DNA from 4 places in the Paenibacillus sp. GCM10027627 genome. Region 2 is predicted to be linked to each of the others. Evidence: riboswitches for the same ligand, from Rfam matches in the RefSeq annotation. Region 2 holds a riboswitch; each other region holds the start of a gene.

Region 1 (5,451 bases), on a different contig from region 2:
TGTACGAGAGACTAGCGGAATAGAGAGGAAGCCTCTCCTTTACAAATCCTTTACCTTCTTAGGTAAAGGATTTTATTGTAAATACTGTCGAATTCCATTCATCAGTCCGCCCCAATTGCCGAAATAATAGTTAAATTGGCGTGGGAGGATTACAGGATGGAAAACAAAAAAATAGCGGGGTTCAAAAAATGGTGGGGTTCAATCCGGACTAAATTTACGCTATTTCTTCTTTTGCTCACCGTTGTTCCGCTTTTGCTCGTCTCTACCTCATTATCCGTCATGTTTGCCGGTAATGTAGAAGATGGCGTGAAAGACAAAGAAGTGATCCTGGCCACATCCAACGCAGCCGCGATTGACGCTTTTGTCGAGGGCAAAATTGCAGCTATGGAAAGTATGCTTCTTACGTACAAGGATGTTTTCCTAGGCGGAAATCCGGAGACGATAGTGCCGCTGCTCAAATCGATGAAAGCGATGGATCCTGACGTTTATACGTTTGGCTACTCCAATGACAAGGGGCAGGCGGTAAAGGATCAAGGGCAAAAACTGGACATTTCCTCGTTTACCAATTTTGCGCGAATTAAGGAGGAAAAAACGGCAGGCGTCTCCGATATTTTACATGACGGTATGACGGGTCAAAGCACCGTTATTGTCGATGTTCCGATTTTGGACGGAAGCGGTGTGTTTAAAGGGCTTGTGCAAGCAAGCGTTAATCCCGGCAAGCTTCTGGATCAATTGAACCGTCAAAAAATTGGAGAAACGGGCTACGCATATTTGCTGTCTAAAGACGGCATTTATTTGGCTCATCCGACGAAGGAGAAAATCGGCAAGCCAATTAAGGATTATGCCAACGAGGCTAAATTAAAAAGATATACCGAAGAAGTATTGAAGCTGGAAACCGGAAGTGTGAACTATTCGGAAGCGGACGGAACTCCCAAACTAGCTGCCTATGCTGCCGTCAAACGGACGGGCTGGAGAGTGGTCGTTTCCGGCGATGCCTCCGAGCTGATGAGCGGAGTTCTGCAATCGCAGGAGACGGGAATCATCATTATCGCGGTTTGCGCTCTGATCATCGCCGTCATTTCTTATTTCTCTTCCGGATTTATTTTGCGTCCGGTTGCGGCAATGACAAAGCTGATGAAAAAAGTGGCGGATGGAGATTTGACGGATCGGCTTCCGGTAAAAGGCAGAGATGAAATGCAGCAGCTCAAACTGAACATGAACGGGATGCTGGATTCGTTCAAAGCGACGTTGTCCAAGCTGTCGGAAGCGGTGGAGCATGCTGCCGTGTCATCCGAGCAATTGACGGCGATTTCCGCCAGCAATGCCAAGTCGGCCAAGGAAACAGCGGTAGCGGCAGAGCGCGTTGCGGCGGGTTCGCGTACCCAATTCGAAGGTTCTGAGCAATCCGCCGTTGCGATGGAGGAGATGGCCATCGGCATTCAAAAAATTGCAGAATCCTCCGGCGTTGTGAGCGAGCAGTCTCAGCAGGTCCATGCTGAAGTGTCGCAAGGCGAATTGGTCGTCAGGACAGCGGTGGAACAAATTAAACAAGCGAGCGAAGCGGTAGAACAATCGGCGGCAAGAGTGCGCGAGTTAGAAGCCAAGTCGGCACAAATCGAAGGAATATTGAAATACATTGCCGAAATTGCGGCGCAAACCAATTTGCTCTCACTCAACGCTTCGATCGAAGCGGCGCGTGCAGGCGAGCAGGGCAGAGGATTTGCGGTCGTAGCGGGCGAGGTCAAAAAGCTTTCATCGCAAACGACGGCTGCTGCGGAATCCGTTGGCGCCATCCTGCAAGAAATCCAAGATTCTACGGAGCTTACATCCAGATCGATTACCGAAGGCATCAACGAAGTGGCCAAAAGCGTGGAGCAGTTCGACCAAGTTGGCGTTGTGTTCCAAACGATTCTTCGCGCGGTAGAAGGCGTTTCGGCCCAAATTCAGGAAGTGTCGGCCGCGACGGAGGAGTTGTCTGCAAGCACGGAGCAGGTTTCGGCGTCCACGAACGAAATGCTGGGCATTTCCAAACAATCGTTGCAGGAGCTCGGCAGCATTGCGGAAGCCTCGAATCAGCAACACCATTCGATGGAGGAAATCGCCTCGTCTTCGGAATCGCTTAGCCGAATGGCAACAGAGCTCCAAGAGCTGTCATCCGCTTTCAAAGTGAAATAGAATCGCTTCAAATTTATTTTCAAAACTAGCGAAAATCGTCAAAAAAATGAAAGAATCGTTGATTGGCTGACTTTGTTCTGAATGTAAGCGCTATATTATTCGGTTTTCAATCCTTTTTAGTCGAAATTTGACCGGAATCGACTTTTACAATTGAAATAGAAAGGAGTAGCATTAGCTAATAGCTGAATATACGAAACGCTCAATGTTCCGGAAGGAACAGCGGGGGAACCATAGCGGCAGCTTAGCGCGCCGCAGGGGTGAATCCATTCATTGGTAGGGAGGTCTCGACTCCCGAATCCGACAGCTAACCTCGTAAGCGTTGTTCGAGAGATAAGTGTGCCCATTTGTGTTCAATTGACCGCGGAGAGCCTTTTCTCTGCGGTTTTTTGCTGTGTCCAAATGTATTTTTACGATGATTAGAGAGAAGAAAAGGGGCTCACTGGAATGAGAAAGCAGTTTGTTGTGATTGGTCTTGGCCGATTTGGAGAAAGCGTAACAAAGACGCTTCTGTCTTTGGGGTACGAAGTAATGGGCATTGATAAGGATGAGCGAAAAGTGCAGGAATTTGCCTCCATCCTGCCGCATGTGTACCAGGCGGACTCTACGGATGACGGAGTGATGAGAGAACTCGGCATCCGCAACTTCGACCATGCCATCGTGGCAATCGGGGAAGATTTGCAATCCAGCATTTTGACCACACTAATTCTAAAGGATATAGGGGTAAAGATGGTAACGGCGAAAGCGACAAGCGATTATCATCAACGAGTGCTTGAAGGTGTCGGGGCCGATCATATCGTTCATCCCGAGCGGGATACGGGTGTCCGTGTCGCCCATCAAGTCACCTCCAAAAATATGATTGAATATTTGGAGCTGTCGCCCGAATACAGCTTGGTCGAAATTATTGCTCCCGACACCTTTGGCGGAAAGACGCTCAAAACGCTCAATTTCCGCGCCAAATTCGGCTGCAGCGTCATCGCCATTCGAAGAAAGGACAACGATTTGGTTGTGTCTCCTCACGCGGATGAGCTGATTTATGAAGGCGATATGCTTGTAATCGTAGGAAAAAACAGCGATATTACCCGCTTTGAAAGAATGTTTGAGGATTAGGGGGAATACCGATGGATTTGATAGGCTTCAAAAGAAAAACGGAACTGAATCCTCATCAATGGACAGTAATCGGATTTGCGGTCATTATTTTGATCGGCGCCATTTTGCTGGCACTGCCTTTAGCCTCGACAAGCGGCAAGTCTATCGGCTTTTTGGATGCGCTGTTTACGTCTACATCCGCGGTTTGCGTGACGGGGCTTGCCGTTGTCGATACAGGTTCTGCCTATACGGTGTTCGGCCAAGTCGTCATCATGCTTCTCATTCAAGTTGGCGGAATCGGCTTTATGACCTATGGCGTCATCATTGCATTGCTGCTTGGAAAGCGCATCGGATTAAAGCAGCGCGTGTTTATTCAGGAGTCGACAAAGGCGACCTCGATTCAAGGGCTGATCAAGCTTGTGCTTCGTATCGTCATCATTACGTTTTCAGTTGAGGCGGCAGGGGCGCTATTTTTATGGCTTAGATGGATTCCAGATTTAGGAGTTGGACAGGCCGCCTATTACGCCGCTTTCCATGCCGTTTCGGCTTTCAATAACGCGGGATTCGGCCTATGGCCGGATAATCTGGTGCGGTATGTCGGCGATCCTGTCGTCAATATCGTCATCACGATGCTGTTTGTGACAGGCGGGATCGGTTTTATTGTTATTATGGACGTGTTCAAAAAGCGCAGATGGAGCCAGTTTTCGCTGCACACTAAAATTGTATTGCTGATGACGGCTATTTTGTCGGTTGGCGGCTTTATTCTTATCTTAGTGCTGGAGTTGCTCAATCCTGCTGTATTTGGCAGTTTAAGCTGGTCCGAAAAGCTGTGGGCGGCCTATTTCCAAAACATGTCGACAAGAACGGCAGGTTTTAACTCCGTCGATATGGGAGGGCTGTTGACGGCAACCCAATTTCTAATGGTTTTTCTCATGTTTATCGGAGCTTCGTCGGGGTCTACGGGCGGGGGGATCAAAACGAATACGTTTGCGGTATTGCTGGCGGCTATGTACAGCCATATACGCGGGCGCAGCCAAGTCCAACTGTTCAAACGCAAAATTGCAAACGAAATCGTATATAGCGCTTTGTCCGTTATTTTAATCTCGCTGGGGCTTGTGCTTACCATTTCGTTTCTGCTGACGATTACGGAAGGCGGGCAAGATTTTATCGCTCTTCTGTTTGAAGCAACGTCGGCATTTGCGACGGTCGGTTTAACGCTTAACTTGACGCCGGAGCTTTCTTCGGCAGGAAAGCTGCTAATTATTTTTACTATGTTTGCAGGCAGACTGGGACCGCTTACTCTAGCGTTTGCACTTGCCAGCCGGAAGCGCGACAGCAAGATCGGATACCCGGAAGAGAAAGTGCTCATTGGTTAATCATGCGGGAAGCCAGGCCGTTATGGCCTGGCTTCTAGCGCGTTTTGTACCCTTTTGTTGATCGCATCGACATCTATTGTTTGTATAGGTTCGTCCTTCAGATTATATTTTTGCTTTAATGTTAAAATGCGATGGAGGCTCTGATCGAGCCTATCTTCGCTAATCTTTCCCGACTCTACGGCATGTCGCAGCGCATTCAACGCTTCAAGCTGAAGGTTGTCGTCATGCCCGATCAGCATGAGGTCACTTCCGGCCTGCACTGCCGCTACTACGGCTTCTCCAATCCAATAGCCGTCCAAGATGCCTCCCATAGTCAGATCATCCGTTATGACGACGCCGTCATACCCCAGTTCCTCTCTAAGCAAACCGCCAATCACCTTTTTAGAAATGGAGGAAGGAAAGTCTTTGTCCAGCTCAAGCATGAGCAAATGAGCAACCATAATGGCATCGGCCCCTTGGCTAATCGCTTCTTCAAATGGAATGAGCTCAAATGGCTTCAGCTGCGCAAGCGTTTTGTTGACAACGGGCAAGTCATAATGGGAATCGACTGACGTATCTCCATGGCCAGGAAAATGTTTCGCTACAGCGGCAACCCCTTGCGAATTAATCCCTTTCATCATTTCCATTCCGTGAAGTTTGACTGCTTGGGGTGTAGTGCCAAAGGAACGGTCTCCGATAACGGGATTGTTCGGATTGCTGTTAATATCAAGAACGGGCGCATAGTTCATGTTGAAGCCGAGTGCGCTTAGCTGGGCTCCAAGAGCTTGTCCGATCCCGTAAGTATAGCTGGCGCTGCCCATCTCTCCGACTGCGG
Region 2 (5,451 bases):
ACCAGGCTTCGACTGTGGACGGTCCGAACGCATTCGGAGCAAACGACAGGATCAGCGTAATGACAAAGCCGATTTCCACCACAAACATGATAGGGTTTTTGATCATAACTCGTGGATCGAGCTTCACAAATGATTCTATAATCGCTTTTCTGGCGATAGGCCCTGTCAGCATAGATTGTTTTTTATTCATCAACGAGTCTTCCTCTCTTTTCTTTAAACGATGGCGTTACGGCTTCAACGTCAGATACTCCGCGATTGGGCCAAGCACGATGGCCGGGAAGAAGGTAAGCGCTCCGACAATAAGAACCGTACCAACAAACAACGTAGCAAAAAGCGCATTATCGGTACGGAAAGTACCGGTCGATTCCGGCACCGCCTTTTTGGCTAGCAGAGATCCCGCAACCGCGAGCAGCGTAACAAGAGCAAAATAGCGTCCGACGAACATCACAATGCCCGTTGAAATATTCCAGAACGGCGTATTGTCGCCGAGCCCCTCAAAGCCGGAGCCGTTATTCGCGGCCGAGGAAGTAAATTCGTAAAGCGCCTGCGTCAAGCCGTGGAAGCCGGGATTGGAAATCGTATCCGGGTAGAGCATGAGCGCAATCGCCGTCGGGATAAGGATAAGAATCGGCTGAACGAGCAGCGTGGCCGCAATCAGCTTCATTTCTTTTCCTTCGATTTTTTTGCCCAAAAATTCCGGCGTCCGTCCTACCATAAGTCCTGCCAAAAATACGGCGATAATGGCGTACATCAACACATTCATAAATCCGGCGCCGATGCCGCCGTAAATGGTATTGAGCATCATATTGGCCAGTGGTACTAGTCCGCCAAGCGGCGTTAACGTGTCGTGCATCGTATTGACGGCGCCCGTCTCGGCTGCCGTAGTGACGACGCTGTAAATGGAGGAACCTGTCACCCCAAAGCGGGCTTCCTTACCCTCCATGCTGCCTTGCGAGACATCTACTCCAAGCGCGTTGAGCGCTGGATTGCCCGCATTTTCCGCCATAAGCGATAGGGCCGTCATGATCACAAACATGATGCCCATCGCCCAGAACAATACGCTGCCCTGTTTCTTATTGCCAACCATCTTTCCATAAGTAAAAGGAAGGGCGGTTGTGACGAGCAGCATCAGAAGCATTTGGAGCATGTTAGAAATGTTCGTCGGGTTTTCGAACGGATGCGCCGAATTGACGCCAAAAAATCCGCCGCCGTTATTGCCAAGCTCCTTAATTGCGAGGAATGAGGCGACCGGGCCCCTTGCGATCGTTTGCTCCGCGCCTTCCAGCGTCGTTGCGGTCGCCGAAGATTCCATCGTTTGCGGCACGCCTTGCGTTACGAAAATGAGCGCCGTTACAAAAGCGATTGGCAGCAGCACCCGGGTAAGCGCACGAACCAAATCGACAAAAAAGTTGCCGAGCGGCTTGCCCGCAAGACCGCGAATAAAGGCGATGACAGCAGCGAGTGTAGTCGCCGGAGCCGTAAACATCAGGAAGACGATAGCGATCATCTGAGCCAAATAGGATAAGCCGCTTTCGCCGCTGTAATGCTGCAAGTTCGTATTTGTAATAAAGCTTATGGCCGTATTAAAAGCGAGCGTCGGCTCCATCGGTCCGATATCGCTCGGATTAAGCGGAAGCAAATGCTGAAATCTGAAAAGCGCATAAACGATGATAAGCATAAACACATTAGTGCAAAGCAGCGCGAACACGTATTGCTTCCAGCTTTGATTGATATTTTTAATGCCGCTAAGGGCCATAATCGGCTTCTCCAGCCAACCAAAGGCCTTGTCTACTCCGGAAGGCGCATAATCAAACGCCCTCGCTATATATAAGCCGACCGGCTTCGCCAAAAGCACGACGATGAGCAGCAGCACGGCTATCGAAACCATTCCCAGCATAGTCAATTCCGTTCCCTCGTTTCGTTAAAATTGCTCCGGATTTTGAAGCACGTACAACAAATAAAGAAAAACCGCTGCAAGCAAGGAGTACAACACGATCATTTTTTGTCCCTCCCGCTATCCGTTTCTTTGGCGGACCAAGTGGCAAGACCCCACATGGCGGCCACAAGCGCCACCAGCAATGCAGCCATAGCTAAATCTAACATTCCGCTTCCTCCTTCCGGTTTTCCTCGTCTTCCTCCAGCAGTTCCTCCGCTTTTAACGTTTCGTGCAGCAATTGATCCGCTCCGAGATGCCGGTACAAGCCCGGTATGCTCGCGCTTTGCGTCACCACGATAATCCGGCCCAATACAAAAGGGCGAATCAGCTTTAAATATCTGCAAATGAGGGGGACAGAGTCGTCAAATAAATATACATTTCCGATCGATCCCATTTTCAATGGACAGTCGGCCGCTTTTGTATCGAGCCTCACGAACCGGTTAATGCCGAATCCTTCGTGGATTCTCTTCTGCCTGGCGCTGTTGACAACGGCCGCGACGGGCAATCCTCGCGAGAGCAGCAGCTTCACAAATTGGCGCGCCGGTTCGTTCGGCGCATAAACAAGCGTTAACAGGGGGCCGTTCATCTCATTCTCCTTTTGGGTGATATAGGCCAAATGGGCATAAAAAAAGAAGCCTGCGAAGGAGGGTCCTTCGCGGCTTCTTCTAGCGGCATAACGAAAAAGCTTCGTTCATGCCGAAGAGCTGCAATTGGCCTCTCTCGATTCCGCTTACGAGGTTAGCTGTCGGATTCGGGCGTGAGAGTCGCCCTACCGGATCTTCTAAAGATCCGGATTCACCCCATGATTTCTAGTTCGAAATCGATTGGTTCCCCCGCTTTCTGCATACGCAGAAACTCAGCGTTTTACGTGCATATTCCTATTTTAGACAACAAAAAACCACAGAGGCTAATGCCCCTGCGGCCGTCAACTGCTCACGATCACAAGTCGCACCCTCTCTCAAAACAACGCTTACGAGGTTAGCTGTCGGATTCGGGCGGTGAGAGTCGCCCTACGCTTGCTTAGGCCCTTCCATGGCAGCGGCCGCAAGCGATTCACCCCTGCATGCCTCCATCGCGGCTCTCACACCGGAAAGAAGCTTGCTGTTGGGTCCCCCGTTTTTCCTTTCTGGAAAACTCAGCGATTCAAAAGTTGCATTTACGTAAATCATTCATAAATCATAATCGAATCTTACTCCTGCTGCTGGAAAGTGTAAAGGCGGCGAAAAAGCATCTTTGAACCGTTTTACATATGCTGTCATCGGAATTAGCGTTTACAATGGCCGTTCTCTAAGAAATACTCTTCTTTTCTCAGCCGATCTCGTTTTTTCCCATTTTGCGCAAAGAATGGGCCGACGCTTTCATACGCGGACTCTTTGTTTGTTCTGTGTGTGCTCTTTACGTGCTCTATGTGGGTTGTATGTGCACTCTATGCAGGCTCAATGCCAGCGGCTGCGACTAATCGGCGTCTTTTCTTCATACGCTGGGGGTAAAGACTTTGTAGTCGGGGAAGTGGGAAAATGGTGGAAACAAGCCGTAGGGAACCGGACAGGCCGAACATTCTTGTGCTTCTTGTAGATGAAGAAAGGTATCCACCCGTGTATGAAAACGAAGAAATAAAAGAATGGCGCCGACGCAACTTGACCGCACAAAACGGTCTTAGACAGCATGCGGTCGAATTTCGCAGACATTATATTGGAAGCTCCGCCTGCTCTCCCAGCCGTGCTACTCTATTTACCGGACATTATCCATCGCTGCATGGCGTCAGCCAAACGACGGGCATCGCCAAGGAGCCTTTCGACTCCGACATGTTTTGGCTTGATCGGAACACGGTGCCGACGATGGGAGACTACTTCCGCGAGGGCGGCTATCAAACGCATTACAGAGGAAAATGGCATATTTCCTATCCAGACATTATCAATCCGGGCACGCATGACTCGATCCCAAGCTACGACACCTTCTCAGGCGTACCCAATCCTAAGTTGGAACGGCTTTACCAAAGTGCAAACCGCCTTGACGGCTATGGCTTCTCCGGCTGGATCGGCCCCGAGCCGCATGGGAAAAATCCGCGGAACTCGGCCTCTTCTGCCGGATTCGGTGTGAGCGGAAGAGACCCGTTTTTTGCGGCGGAGACGGTGGAGCTTTTAACGGCGCTCGATTTGCAAAAGAAACAGGACCAAGCAGCTAAGCCATGGCTAGTCGTCTGTTCTTTAGTCAATCCGCATGATATTGTGCTGTATGGCTCGCTGACGGAGCGGATGGCTGCGTTCCGCTTCCAAGTGGATCCGGATGTTCCAGACGTTGCCCCTCCTCCCACTCTATATGAATCGCTGCAAACAAAACCGCGCTGCCAGGCCAGTTACAGGGATACCTATCCTAAGGCGCTGCAGCCGATTTGGAATCAGCCGTTTTACCGGCGGCTGTATTATCAATTGCAAAAAAATGCAGACCAGCAAATGGCGAAAGTCATTGACGCGCTCGCCCGCACTTCTTTCTACGACGATACGATTGTTGTATTTGCATCCGATCATGGAGATTTGCTAGGAGCGCATGGTCATCTGTTCCAAAAGTTTTATTGCGCATACGAGGAGTTTTTGCATGTGCCTATCCTTTTTCACAACAAGCGGCTTTTCCCTGGACACTCATTCGTCGATTCGCTGACGAGCCACATCGATCTTGTGCCTACGCTGCTCGGGCTGGCGGGGATCGACGCGGAGTCTATTCGAGAACGGCTAAAGGGGACGTTCAGCGAAGCCCGCAAGCTTGTAGGCCGCGATCTTTCGCCTTGGCTGCTGGATAGGAGTGCTCAGCCGATTCCGAACGAGCCTATTTATTTTATGACGGACGATGATGTGACGAGGGGCCAGCATCAGGTCAGTCCGTTCGGCGTGCCATACGCCTCTGTCGTGCAGCCGAACCGAATTGAAACCGTCATAGCCCCAATTCCCCGCAATGGGAAAACTCAGCTTTGGAAATATTCGCGATACTTCGCCGGAGATTCAAATGACGGTGGAGAAGGGATACCGGATGAATATGAATTGTACAATTTGTCGGAAGATCCTTTGGAAGTCTTCAATTTGGCACATAGCGCTCATGCTTCGCCGGAGACGATGAAGGTTCAAAAATCGATGATGCGGGTATTGGAGGCTCAGAGGAAACAAAAAAGGCTGCTTCCCGAGCAGCCTGGCATTAGCTAGTTTTTAAGAGGGGATCTGTTGCTACAGGATAATGGATTCCGTTGCTTTAATTGCATTAAGCTTTATTTTGCCAATACTCGCTTTCTCCAGACGGGAATCGATATCCGGCGTCTCGCTATATAAAGGTGGATGGTGGATAGCCTTGTAGTGAATCGGGACCAGCACTCCTGCTCCGAGCACAACGGCAGCCGAAACCGCCTGCTCCGGCGTCAGACAAATGGGCTCTCCGCTAGGCGTCAAACCCGGATATTCCATAATGGCGCCGTTAACCGGCAGACAAGCGGCGTCAATCGGGCCATATTTGGAGGCAATCTTCCACCA
Region 3 (5,451 bases), on a different contig from region 2:
GTGGTTAGATAAGCGGTACTGATTGGGGAAGGAATGAACAGCATGGATATGGAGACGCTCGTTTTGGAAAAGCTGGATATCCGCTTTGGCGGACGGGACTTTCACAGCCTCGACTTTCAAAAAGCGGAGCTAGTTCTGGTGACGCAATATGGCGACCGTCTTTGGTATATCGACGTGGATGGAATTAGCGACGCCGGGCTTCTGGAATGGTTCAGTCATAGCGACGATATTAAAGTGGAACTGCTCGCCGTGGTGAAGAGCGGTGAGGTTTGGGAAGGAACCGGATATTTGCATCCTAATGAACCGAACCGGGCGGCAGCTATTCGAGGAGAAGGCGAACTGAAGAAGACGCAATAATTTATTTAAAGTTTAAAAGAGGACGGAGCGTTGTGCTCCGTCCTTCTCATTTAAATTTCTTTTTTAGGACGAACGTTTCGCCAGGCAATCGCTCTTGCCAAAAGGAAGTATGGTGACTGCCAAGCCAAACAAGCCGAGGATGCATTTAGTTGAGCCAGAAACCACTACACGTGTCGTAACCCACTATTTAGAGCTTTTAGTTGTGCCAGAAACCACTACACAAGTCGTAACCCGCCATTTGGAGCTTTTAGTTGCGCCAGAAACCACTACATAAGTCGTAACCCGCCACTTAGAGCTTTTAGTTGCGCCAGAAACCACTACACAAGTCGTAACCACCATGTAGAGCTTTTAGTTGCGCCAGAAACCACTACACGAGTCTTAACCCACCATGTAGAGCTTTTAGTTGCGCCAGAAACCACTACACGAGTCGTTTCCCGCCATTTGGAGCTTTTAGTTGCGCCAGAAACCACTAAATTAGCTTGTCAGACGGTTTGATCATAGTTTTTGGCGGTCTCAAAGCCTCAGACTTACGTATATCAAAAGTTTCTCAACAACACAAAAGGAGGGAGCGTTATGCTCCCTCCTTTTGTATTTATTTCTGCTACACAATTTCAACCAAATAAGTTCAACTAAATAATTTCGTCTAATTATTTCGAAGAAATTTCCGGTGTCGTCAAACGGTCGTAGAAATCGACCGCTTTGTCCTTGTCAGCCGATGCGCGAAGCGCCATTGCGGAGCGCGGATGCTCATCCAAAATGCCTGTAATCATGTAAGGAATGATGTAGCCCCACTCTTCTTTTTCGCGAAGCGGGATCATGTATTTTTCGATCATGTCCAGCACTGGGCGGACGTTATACTTCGTATTTTGCAATTCGGAAACAAGAAGCTCCGTATTGCAGTTGCCCGCTGCACGGCCCATGCCGTAAACGGAAGCGTCCAGCAGCTCTACGCCTTTGCCGGCAGCAACTAATGTATTGGCAAACGCCAATTGCATGTTGTTGTGAGCATGAACGCCAAGACGTTTGTTCGGCAAATATTGCTGGAATTTATCCACCAAGTAGCCAACATCATCCGGCTTCAAGCTGCCGTAGGAATCCACGATATAAACGACGTCGACGACGCTATCGTTAATCAGGTTGAACGCCTCTACCAGTTGGTTCTCCATAACGTTGGAAAGAGCCATAATGTTAAGAGTCGTTTCATAGCCACGGTCGTGGAACACTTGCACAAGCTCGAGCGCCTTATCTACATCTTGAATGTAGCAGGCTACGCGAATCAGGTCGAGCAAGCTCTCGCTGCGAGGCAAAATGTCGTTTTCGTCAACGCGGCCGATATCAACCAGCGCGGACAGCTTTGTATTGCCTTTGTTCGGAATGACCTTCTTAAGAAAATCATCGTTTAGAAAACGCCAAGGGCCTGCCTCTTCCGCACCCTTCAGCAATTTAGGCGAGTTTTTGTAGCCGATCTCCATATAATCTACGCCGGCTTCGTTCAGGCAATTATAAAGGTGCTGGACAAACTCGACACTGAAATCCCAGTTATTCACGAGTCCGCCGTCGCGGATTGTACAATCGACAATTTTGCAATGACTAGTTTTCGAATGCATACTTGCTGCTCCTTTTGATCTGAACATGAGTTCATTTTTAACTACCATCATACTTGAAAAAGACCATGAACGCAAAGCAAATATGTCGGTAATTGGATAATTTAGACGATTGCCCTTCACCGAATATTTGATTTACAAATTGATATTTTAGAGCTAAACTATTATGTAAACATAAATGCTGAATTTTTTCATCAAGAAAAAAGCGGGGGAACCAACGCAGGGGCTGCTCTATAGATCGCATGCCATTGCCTGCAAGGGGTGAATCCGGGGATTGGTATCTCCGGTAGGGCTACTCTCTAGCCCGAATCCGACAGCTAACCTCGTAAGCGGACAAAGGAGAGATGTCTTATGTTGTCATTATCCGTACATGATTCCCCGTATCCACCGAACGAGCCCCAGCATCTAACCATTCACCGCATTGAAGTATTTGTGATTCCTGCACTTGCGATCGATCCTTCCGGCCATCGTGTCTGTCTGCGTCTTAGCAGCGATCTTGGATATGGATGGAGCGAGCATTTCGTCAGCGACAGCGACGCCAGCTTGCAGCTTGACCGATGGGGAACGCTGCTCCGATCTTTTCTCGGACGATTCACGCTTGCTTCCTTATCGGAAAGTCTTGCCGAGCGAATTGCGGAATCCATTAACCCCGACTACCGCGCTTACAAACTGTTTGCTGGAGCCGTTCAGCTTTTTCATGAATCAGGGACTCAAAAAATCGGTGCCCCAACAGATGTTGGCTTTTCTGAGGAAGCGGTTCTTCAGCAGCGCGCCGTCGCCTATTTGTCGTTGGATTAAATTCAACCCTTGCGCCGGATGCACCGGCAACGGAAACAAAAGGAGCCCTAATCCCCTACAAATGGAGGAGCGGGCTCCTTTTATTTTTCGAGGTTGTCTGCCCGCTCATTACGATCCCGTCGAACGATAATGCCGAACTCCTATCCGCCATACTAGCAGACAAGGGAGCAAAAACAACAGCCCGCCAAACGGAATAAGGATGGGCAGCAGCAAGCTTCCTTCTTTTTTATCCAATAAATAAAGTAGAGGCAAGTAGCTGACGCAGCCAAACGGAATAATAAAGGTAAAAAACCTCGTCACCCCTTTTTCGTAGATGCTAAGAGGATATTGAGCCATTTCCCTCCCTCCGTCTGTAAATACGTTCGCCACCTCCAGCGCTTGCACCGTCCAGAAGCAAAAAGTAGCCGCCAATATAAATATGCCCGTAAAAATAAACACGCCGTTCATAATCATACATAGTAAAATAAGCAGCTTAGGGAGGCTCCATACCGCCGGCAAATTGGAAATGGCCCAAATGATCACGACCATGCTTTGCGTCAGCCTGCCGATTCTCGTAAACTCGAATTTGGAGCCCAACACCTGAAGCGCGGCGCTTCTAGGCCTCACCAGCAGCCGATCGAAATCTCCTCTCACGATAAGAGAAGAAAAAGCGTCAAACCCTCTGGCAAAACATTCGCTCAAAGAAAAGGCCAAATGAATAACGGCGAAACAGAGCGCCACCTCAAAAAAGCTCCAGCCTTTAAGCTGTCCAAATCGCTCGAACATCAGGTACAATCCGCCAAATACTACAAACGGGATAAAAAACTGGCCGAAGCTCATCAGAAAAAACGAAGTCCGGTATTGCATTTGAGATTTTAGATGGATAGTCAAATATTTAAAATACAGCCTCATATTAACCTCCTTGCACAACGACGGAACGAAGCGCTTTGCGCATCAGTAGTCTTCCAACACTAACAAGAACAGCTAGCCACAGCAGTTGAATGCCGATTCCCCATACCGCTTCATGGACGGGAATATGTCCGGAATAGACGCGAAACGGGAAATCCGTCGTCCATCTAAAAGGCAGCGCGTAAGCGATGTTTTGCAGCCATGGGGGCATAAGCGGAAGAGGAATAATCATGCCAGCCAAAAATTCGCCTGCCACCGATATCATTAAAATAGAGCCAATCGGCGACATCGTCCAAAATACAGATATATAAATCAGCATCGATATCGATACGATGACAAGCAAGCCAAGCACCAGAGCGATCAAAAATAAGCCAAAGGATGCAAAAGAAGGCGGCAGGCTCATCCGATAAGGTTCTGGAATAATAAATAAAACAGCTAGCATCGGGAAGGAGCGAAGCAAGGCGCTGGATACGCGCTGGGCAAGAAGCTTGGAATACCAGTGGGGATATAGAGCCATCGGCCGGCAAAGTTCATAAGCGATGTTACCGCTTGTAATGAGATCGAACAACTCCTGGTCTCTGAACCAAAGCATAATAAAAGATAAGAACACTTGCTGAAGCCAAATGTAAGTGATGATTTGTTGCAGGGAGATCGGCGCAGCGATTGTGCCGCCGCTATAAAAAGCCGCGTAGATCATAATGAAGACAAAACCGAAGAAAAGCTGGGTAGCAAGGCCTGCTAGAGCAGCGGCCCGGTATTGCATGCCGTTAATAAACCTTAAGCGCCAAATCGAAACGTAAGCTTTCATATTTGATGCTCCTCATAGAGCCGAACAATCATTTCATCAATATCCTGAGCCGCAACGGCGATATCGATCAGTTCCATCGACTGAGACAGCTGAGAAACGATATCCGCGAGTACCATCCGTTCCGTATCGAAGCTGTAAACCGCGCGCTGTGGCGTCCACTCCACCAAAACAGCTCCGGGAATTTCCACTGGGGCAGGATGATCCTTGAAGTCGACTGTTACCGTGCGTGCCGTTCCGAACCGTTTTTTCAGTTGTTGAAGCGATCCGTCGTAAAGCAGCGTGCCTTTTCCAATCATTAATATCCGATCCGCAAGTGCCTCAATATCGCTCATATCATGCGTAGTTAAAATAACCGTTACGCCTTGCTCTCGATTAAGCGTCTTAATGAAGTTGCGAACCGCCAGCTTGCTGACGGCATCAAGGCCAATTGTCGGCTCGTCCAAAAACAACAGCTTCGGGCTATGAAGCAGGGAAGCCGCTATTTCGCAGCGCATTCGCTGACCTAAGCTAAGCTGTCTGACCGGCGTTTTTAAAATGGTTTCCAGCGACAGCATATCGGTCAGCCTATCTACATTTTGCCGATACATCTTCTCTGGAAGCTTATAAATGTCGCGCAGCAGCTCAAACGAATCGATGACCGGCACATCCCACCAAAGCTGGGAACGCTGGCCGAATACTACGCCAATATGCTTTACGTATTCTGTCCTATCCTTCCAAGGGGTGTAGCCCATGATGGAGCAGCTTCCGCGATCCGGCACCAAAATGCCGCTCATCACTTTGATCGTCGTCGATTTGCCCGCTCCGTTCGGGCCGATGTAGCCGACAATCTCCCCTTCTCCTATCGAAAAAGAGATGTCTTTAAGCGCCTCTACCACGGTATGATTTCGCACAAATAAGGCTTTGGCCGCTTCCTTCAGCCCTGCCGTTCTCGTCGCGACTTTAAAGCTTTTGCCAACTCCTTCAAGAGTAATCCATTCCTTGTTCCGAGTCATGCCA
Region 4 (5,451 bases), on a different contig from region 2:
CCGTCCCAAAAAAGAACTGGTCACTTTGCGATACGAAAAAGAGCTCGATCCTAACGTCATTAGCGGCAAGCGCCTGTCGCCGGAGCAATTCCACGAGCAATTGCAGCGCGACGATGTCGTCATTATCGACGGACGCAATACGTATGAATACGATTTGGGCCATTTCCGCGGCGCGATCCGCCCGACAGTGGAATCATTCCGTGAATTTCCGAAGTGGATTCGCGAAAACTTGCAGGACGCCAAAGACAAAACGATTTTGACGTATTGCACAGGCGGCATTCGCTGCGAGACGCTAACCGGAGTATTGATGAGCGAAGGGTTCAGCGATGTTGCCCAGCTGGAAGGCGGAATTGCTACTTATGGCAAGGACCCGGTCGTTCAAGGACGTCTGTTTGACGGCAAAATGTATGTCTTCGACGAGCGCGTCTCCGTGAGGGTCAATCAAACCGACGAAGATATTATCGTTGGCAAATGCCATCATTGCGGTGAGGTTACTGATACTTATATCAACTGCGCCGACGACTTGTGCCATCATCAGCATCTCGTATGCGACGATTGTCAAGAAACCTATGAGCACTATTGTACCGAAGATTGCAAAACGAACGATCAAGCTAGAAAGCTGGCTTAACTTATAAAAAAAGCGGGCTCTCACAGAGAGCCCGCTTTTTTATTTATTTGGCTTGAATATAACCTTCCGCTTTAAGCAGCTCGGCGATCAGTACAGCTCCGCCAGCCGCGCCGCGCAATGTGTTATGGGAGAGACCTACAAACTTGTAGTCGTAAATGGAATCTTCACGCAATCGTCCCGCCGAAACGCCCATTCCGCGCTCGATGTCGCGATCCAGTTTCGTTTGAGGACGGTTTTCCTCTTCGAAATAAGTGATAAACTGCTTCGGCGCGCTAGGCAGTCCCAGTTCTTGCGGACGTCCTTTGAACTCCGACCAGCGGGCAAGTATTTCTTCTCTGGAAGGCTTTTTCTCAAACGATGCAAACACAGCCGCCAAATGCCCATCCGTTACTGGAACGCGAATACATTGAGTCGTAATAAGCGGAGCGCTTGCTTTCACAATTCCTCCGTTTTGGATGCTGCCCCAAATACGCAAAGGCTCCTGCTCGCTCTTTTCTTCTTCCCCGCCAATATAAGGGATGACATTGTCTAGCATGTCAGGCCAATCCGTGAAATTTTTGCCAGCGCCGGAAATGGCTTGGTACGTAGTCGCCACAACTTTGGTCGGTTTAAAATCCTTTAATGCGTGCAGCGCCGGAACGTAGCTCTGAATGGAACAGTTAGGCTTCACCGCAATAAACCCGGTAGCCGTTCCAAGCCGCTTTCTTTGCGCGGCAATAATGTCGATATGCTCGGGGTTGATTTCTGGAATAACCATCGGAATATCCGGCGTCCAGCGATGTGCCGAGTTGTTGGAAATGACGGGCGTGCCCGTTTTCGCATAGGCCTCTTCCAAAGCTTGAATTTCCGCCTTTTTCATATCCACCGCGCAAAAAATAAAGTCGACTCCAGAAGCAACCTCCTCCACTTTAGATGCGTCCTGCACGACGATTCCCTTTACATCTTCCGGAATTGGAGTGGCAAGCTTCCATCTTCCTTGAACGGATTCTTCATATGTTTTGCCTGCCGAGCTTGCGCTGGCCGCAATAGCTGTTACTTGAAACCAAGGATGACCGTTAAGCAGCTCAATAAAACGCTGACCGACCATTCCTGTACCGCCGACAATACCTGCTTTCAATTTTGCTGACATGAGACATTCAAATCCTTTCGTAATGTGATATGCTTCATAGCTATTCAAAAAGGAAATAAAAAAATCCCACCCCTAAGACTATCATAGTCTCAGGGACGAGATTTGTAACTCGCGGTACCACCCTAAATTTGCCGATATGTCGCCATATGGGCCTCTTCGAGTACGGCATAGCTTTTCGCTCAATGCTTTATACTCTAGCTCTGTAACAGGAGCTCCTGTCGCATCACCCCTTCCCCTTTAGGAAGTTCCGACGCGCTGCTCTGAGTCTTTTTTCAATAAGGAATTCAATGCCCTCTTTCAGCTGGCAAGGGCTCTCTGGAAAGGAATTCGGTTATTTACTCGTCTCTTCAATGCATTTGATATTGCGATTATATTATCAAATAACTTTTCCGCCGTAAACCTTTTTTTCAAAATTCGCATCATTTCCAGAGCAATCAGAGCAAGGCACGAGGGAGAATGAATGCGCTATTTCTAGATAATCCCTCTTTTTCTCGGAAAAACGAGTCATTTTCGCTTACCTTGAGCCTACACTGCTTGCATTGGCTTCATTTCGCATTTTACAAAAATTGGACCCGGATTTAAAATGACCTCATGCCAATTGCGGCCACTACTATCGCTGAAATTTTCGAAACGAAAATGCGGGGGAACCAACCGTGAAGTCGTACATTATATGTACATACGTTCACAGGGGTGAATCCGGCGTTACTCCGGTAGGGCGGCTCCCGGCCCGAATCCGTCAGCTAACCTCGCAAGCGAACAGAGGAGAGATTTTAATGATGATGACATCGCCATCCTATGTTTACCCTTTACAACCCACCATCCTGCGACCTACTTGTTTCACAGTGAAAAGAATTGAAGTGTTCGTTCTCCCCACCACCGGCGATGCGATGCCAAAGGGGTACCTCCTCTACCTGCGGCTAACGAGCAGCACGGGTACGGGCTGGAGCGAAATGTTTGTGAACGAAAGCGACAAACCGCTCGATTGGACACGATGGAGCGTGAAGCTGCTCCGTTTTGCCGGTAGACGTATCGACTTTGATTCCCAGGAACGTGAAGAACAGCAAAACAATGAATATGAGTCCGATCTGTCTCTCCAAATGTTTTTTCAAGCGGCCAATCAGATTGGACTAACTACATCTCCGTCTTTCGGCAAAGTGTACCCTCTTAATGCTACATTATTGCTGGATCGTGCGGTGTCTTACGCCTCCTTATTTTAAAGACGATTAAGTTAAACAAGAATATGGGCAAAAGTTCGGGAAATGATAAAGGGATAATTCAAGCAGATATTGGAGTGACGCTACATGTCGACATTTAAACGCCTATTAATCGGCAAGCCGTTAAAATCGACCGAACTTGGCGAGCAGAAGCTGAACAAACGAAAAGCGCTTGCCATTTTGTCCTCCGATGCCCTTTCATCGGTTGCGTATGGCCCTGAACAAATATTGATCGTCTTGTTCACGGTCAGCGCAGCCGCATTTTGGTACTCCATTCCAATCGGGATCGGCGTTCTCATTTTGCTGACTGCCTTAATTCTATCTTATCGTCAAATTATTTTTGCCTATCCGTACGGTGGCGGCGCTTATGTCGTATCCAAAAATAATCTTGGCGTATTTCCCGGGCTCGTTGCCGGCGGATCCCTGCTTGTCGATTATATTTTGACGGTTGCGGTGAGCGTCTCGGCCGGAACGGACGCCATTACGTCAGCCTTTCCTTCTTTGCACGATTATACCGTCATCATTGCCGTCGTATTTGTGATGCTTCTCACTTTGCTCAATTTGCGGGGCGTGACGGAATCTGCATCCGTGCTTGCCTATCCCGTTTATTTGTTTGTAATCACATTGTTTATTTTGATCGCTGCAGGCATATTCAACATTGTTACAGGCAGGGTGTCCCCGGAACTGCATACGCCAATCGGAACTCCTGTTGCCGGCATCGGCTTGTTTTTGTTGCTTAAAGCGTTTGCCTCCGGCAGCTCCGCGCTTACCGGCGTAGAGGCCATTTCAAACGCTATCCCAAACTTTAAACCTTCCGCCCCCCATAACGCGGCCAAAACATTGACCGCTATGGGGTTTTTGCTCGCCGTCTTATTTTCGGGCATCGTACTGCTGGCTTATTATTACGGCATCACCCCACGAGCCGAAGAGACGGTTGTGTCTCAAATTGCAGAGCAAACATTCGGACGGGGCACGATGTATTTTATTGTCCAAGGAACAACCGCGCTTATCCTCATTTTGGCGGCTAATACGGGGTATTCCGCTTTCCCGCTGCTTGCCGTTAATTTGGCGAATGACAAATTTATTCCGAGAATTTTTAAAGTAAGGGGCGACCGACTAGGCTATTCCAATGGCATCATCATTCTTGGACTGTTATCCATCCTCTTGATCGTCGCTTTTCACGGACAGACGGAGCATTTGATTCCACTTTACGCGGTCGGCGTCTTTATTCCTTTTACGCTGTCGCAAACGGGCATGATGGTGAAATGGCTGCGAGAACGTCCAGCAGGCTGGGTTCCAAAGCTAATCATCAATTCGACCGGCGCCATCATTAGTTTAATTGTAACTCTTATGTTTTTTACGACGAAATTTGCGCAAGTTTGGTCGGTGCTCCTCTTTTTGCCGATCATCGTCTTTATATTTTACCGTATCCGGAAACATTACGATGCCGTCGGAGAGCAGTTGCGGTTGACGACTTGCGAGCCCCATATTCCGATTGAAGGCAATGTGGTCATCCTCCCCGTCTCGGGCATTACGCATGTCGTAGAGCAGTCGATTGACTACGCCAGATCGATGTCGGCAGCACAAATTATTGCCGTGTATGTCGCTTTTGAGCGGGAAGAGGAAACTCGTTTTGAGGAAAAATGGGACGCTTGGCGGCCCGATATCCGTCTGGTCACGCTGCATTCTCCTTACCGGAGTCTTATTCAGCCGCTCAGCAAATTTATCGATACCGTCCAGCGCAAGGCTGGCGAATCAAACTACCAGGTTTCCGTCATCATTCCGCAGTTTATTCCGAAAAAAGGCTGGCACTACTTGCTGCACAACCAAACCAGCTTTATGCTCCGGGCTTATTTGCTTTACCGCAAAGACATTATTATTACGACCGTTCCTTATCATTTGAAAAAGTAAAGGGCTACATTGCCGTTGCATACTGAGATCAGAGAGATACGACAGTCAGCTAATGTTTAAGATAACCATTGTGCCATCTGTACATATAACGGGATGCCTATGATGAGGTTGAACGGGAAGGTTATGCCAAGCGACATCCCTAAATATACGGACGGGTTCGCTTCCGGGATGGACGTTTTGAGCGCGGCGGGCGCGGCGATATAAGAGGCGCTCGCCCCAAGCACGCCCATAAGTGCGGCTCCGCCGGTCGACAAGCCGCACAGCCCGCCGATCAGTACTCCCATCGCTCCAAATGCAAGCGGCATAACGATCCCCATCACAATCGGCTTAAAGCCATATTGCTTTAATTCGGAGAGGCGCTCTCCGGCTGCCAGTCCCATGCCAAGCAGAAAGATCATCAGCACGCCGGGATACAGATCGATAAAAAGCGGCTTCACCATCGGCATTCCCTGTTGCCCTATCGCTAGACCGACCAGCAGCGCTCCTAGCAGCAGCAAGATGCTTTTGCCAAACAGACTTTCCCTTATGACATGGGGGTCGATGCGGGGCTTGCCGCCAAATCCTCCCGA

The links. Region 2 has a riboswitch for cyclic di-AMP ahead of ACFQZE_RS13755 (hypothetical protein). Riboswitches for the same ligand answer to the same signal wherever they lie in the genome.
Region 1: another riboswitch for cyclic di-AMP. It lies ahead of ACFQZE_RS01145 (potassium channel family protein); the one in region 2 lies ahead of ACFQZE_RS13755 (hypothetical protein).
Region 3: another riboswitch for cyclic di-AMP. It lies ahead of ACFQZE_RS10660 (hypothetical protein); the one in region 2 lies ahead of ACFQZE_RS13755 (hypothetical protein).
Region 4: another riboswitch for cyclic di-AMP. It lies ahead of ACFQZE_RS05145 (hypothetical protein); the one in region 2 lies ahead of ACFQZE_RS13755 (hypothetical protein).

Annotation. Positions count from the first base shown of each region.
Region 1 covers NZ_JBHTHB010000001.1:261,666-267,116, forward strand. Annotated here, with positions in the region: gene ACFQZE_RS01135 ((Fe-S)-binding protein) at 1-23, shown strand, start outside; gene ACFQZE_RS01140 (methyl-accepting chemotaxis protein) at 157-2,175, shown strand; cyclic di-AMP (ydaO/yuaA leader) riboswitch at 2,362-2,510, shown strand; gene ACFQZE_RS01145 (potassium channel family protein) at 2,620-3,282, shown strand; gene ACFQZE_RS01150 (TrkH family potassium uptake protein) at 3,294-4,637, shown strand; gene nagZ (beta-N-acetylhexosaminidase) at 4,658-5,451, opposite strand, start outside.
Region 2 covers NZ_JBHTHB010000003.1:415,832-421,282, forward strand. Annotated here, with positions in the region: gene kdpB (potassium-transporting ATPase subunit KdpB) at 1-190, opposite strand, end outside; gene kdpA (potassium-transporting ATPase subunit KdpA) at 227-1,888, opposite strand; gene ACFQZE_RS13755 (hypothetical protein) at 2,097-2,522, opposite strand; cyclic di-AMP (ydaO/yuaA leader) riboswitch at 2,649-2,808, opposite strand; cyclic di-AMP (ydaO/yuaA leader) riboswitch at 2,889-3,087, opposite strand; gene ACFQZE_RS13760 (sulfatase family protein) at 3,454-5,130, shown strand; gene ACFQZE_RS13765 (MBL fold metallo-hydrolase) at 5,152-5,451, opposite strand, start outside.
Region 3 covers NZ_JBHTHB010000002.1:592,130-597,580, forward strand. Annotated here, with positions in the region: gene ACFQZE_RS10650 (hypothetical protein) at 34-357, shown strand; gene ACFQZE_RS10655 (aldolase catalytic domain-containing protein) at 1,005-1,964, opposite strand; cyclic di-AMP (ydaO/yuaA leader) riboswitch at 2,131-2,308, shown strand; gene ACFQZE_RS10660 (hypothetical protein) at 2,313-2,759, shown strand; gene ACFQZE_RS10665 (ABC transporter permease) at 2,868-3,650, opposite strand; gene ACFQZE_RS10670 (ABC transporter permease) at 3,652-4,455, opposite strand; gene ACFQZE_RS10675 (ABC transporter ATP-binding protein) at 4,452-5,447, opposite strand.
Region 4 covers NZ_JBHTHB010000001.1:1,107,262-1,112,712, forward strand. Annotated here, with positions in the region: gene trhO (oxygen-dependent tRNA uridine(34) hydroxylase TrhO) at 1-628, shown strand, start outside; gene asd (aspartate-semialdehyde dehydrogenase) at 672-1,757, opposite strand; T-box leader at 1,846-2,117, opposite strand; cyclic di-AMP (ydaO/yuaA leader) riboswitch at 2,362-2,526, shown strand; gene ACFQZE_RS05145 (hypothetical protein) at 2,531-2,974, shown strand; gene ACFQZE_RS05150 (APC family permease) at 3,059-4,882, shown strand; gene ACFQZE_RS05155 (sodium-dependent bicarbonate transport family permease) at 4,939-5,451, opposite strand, start outside.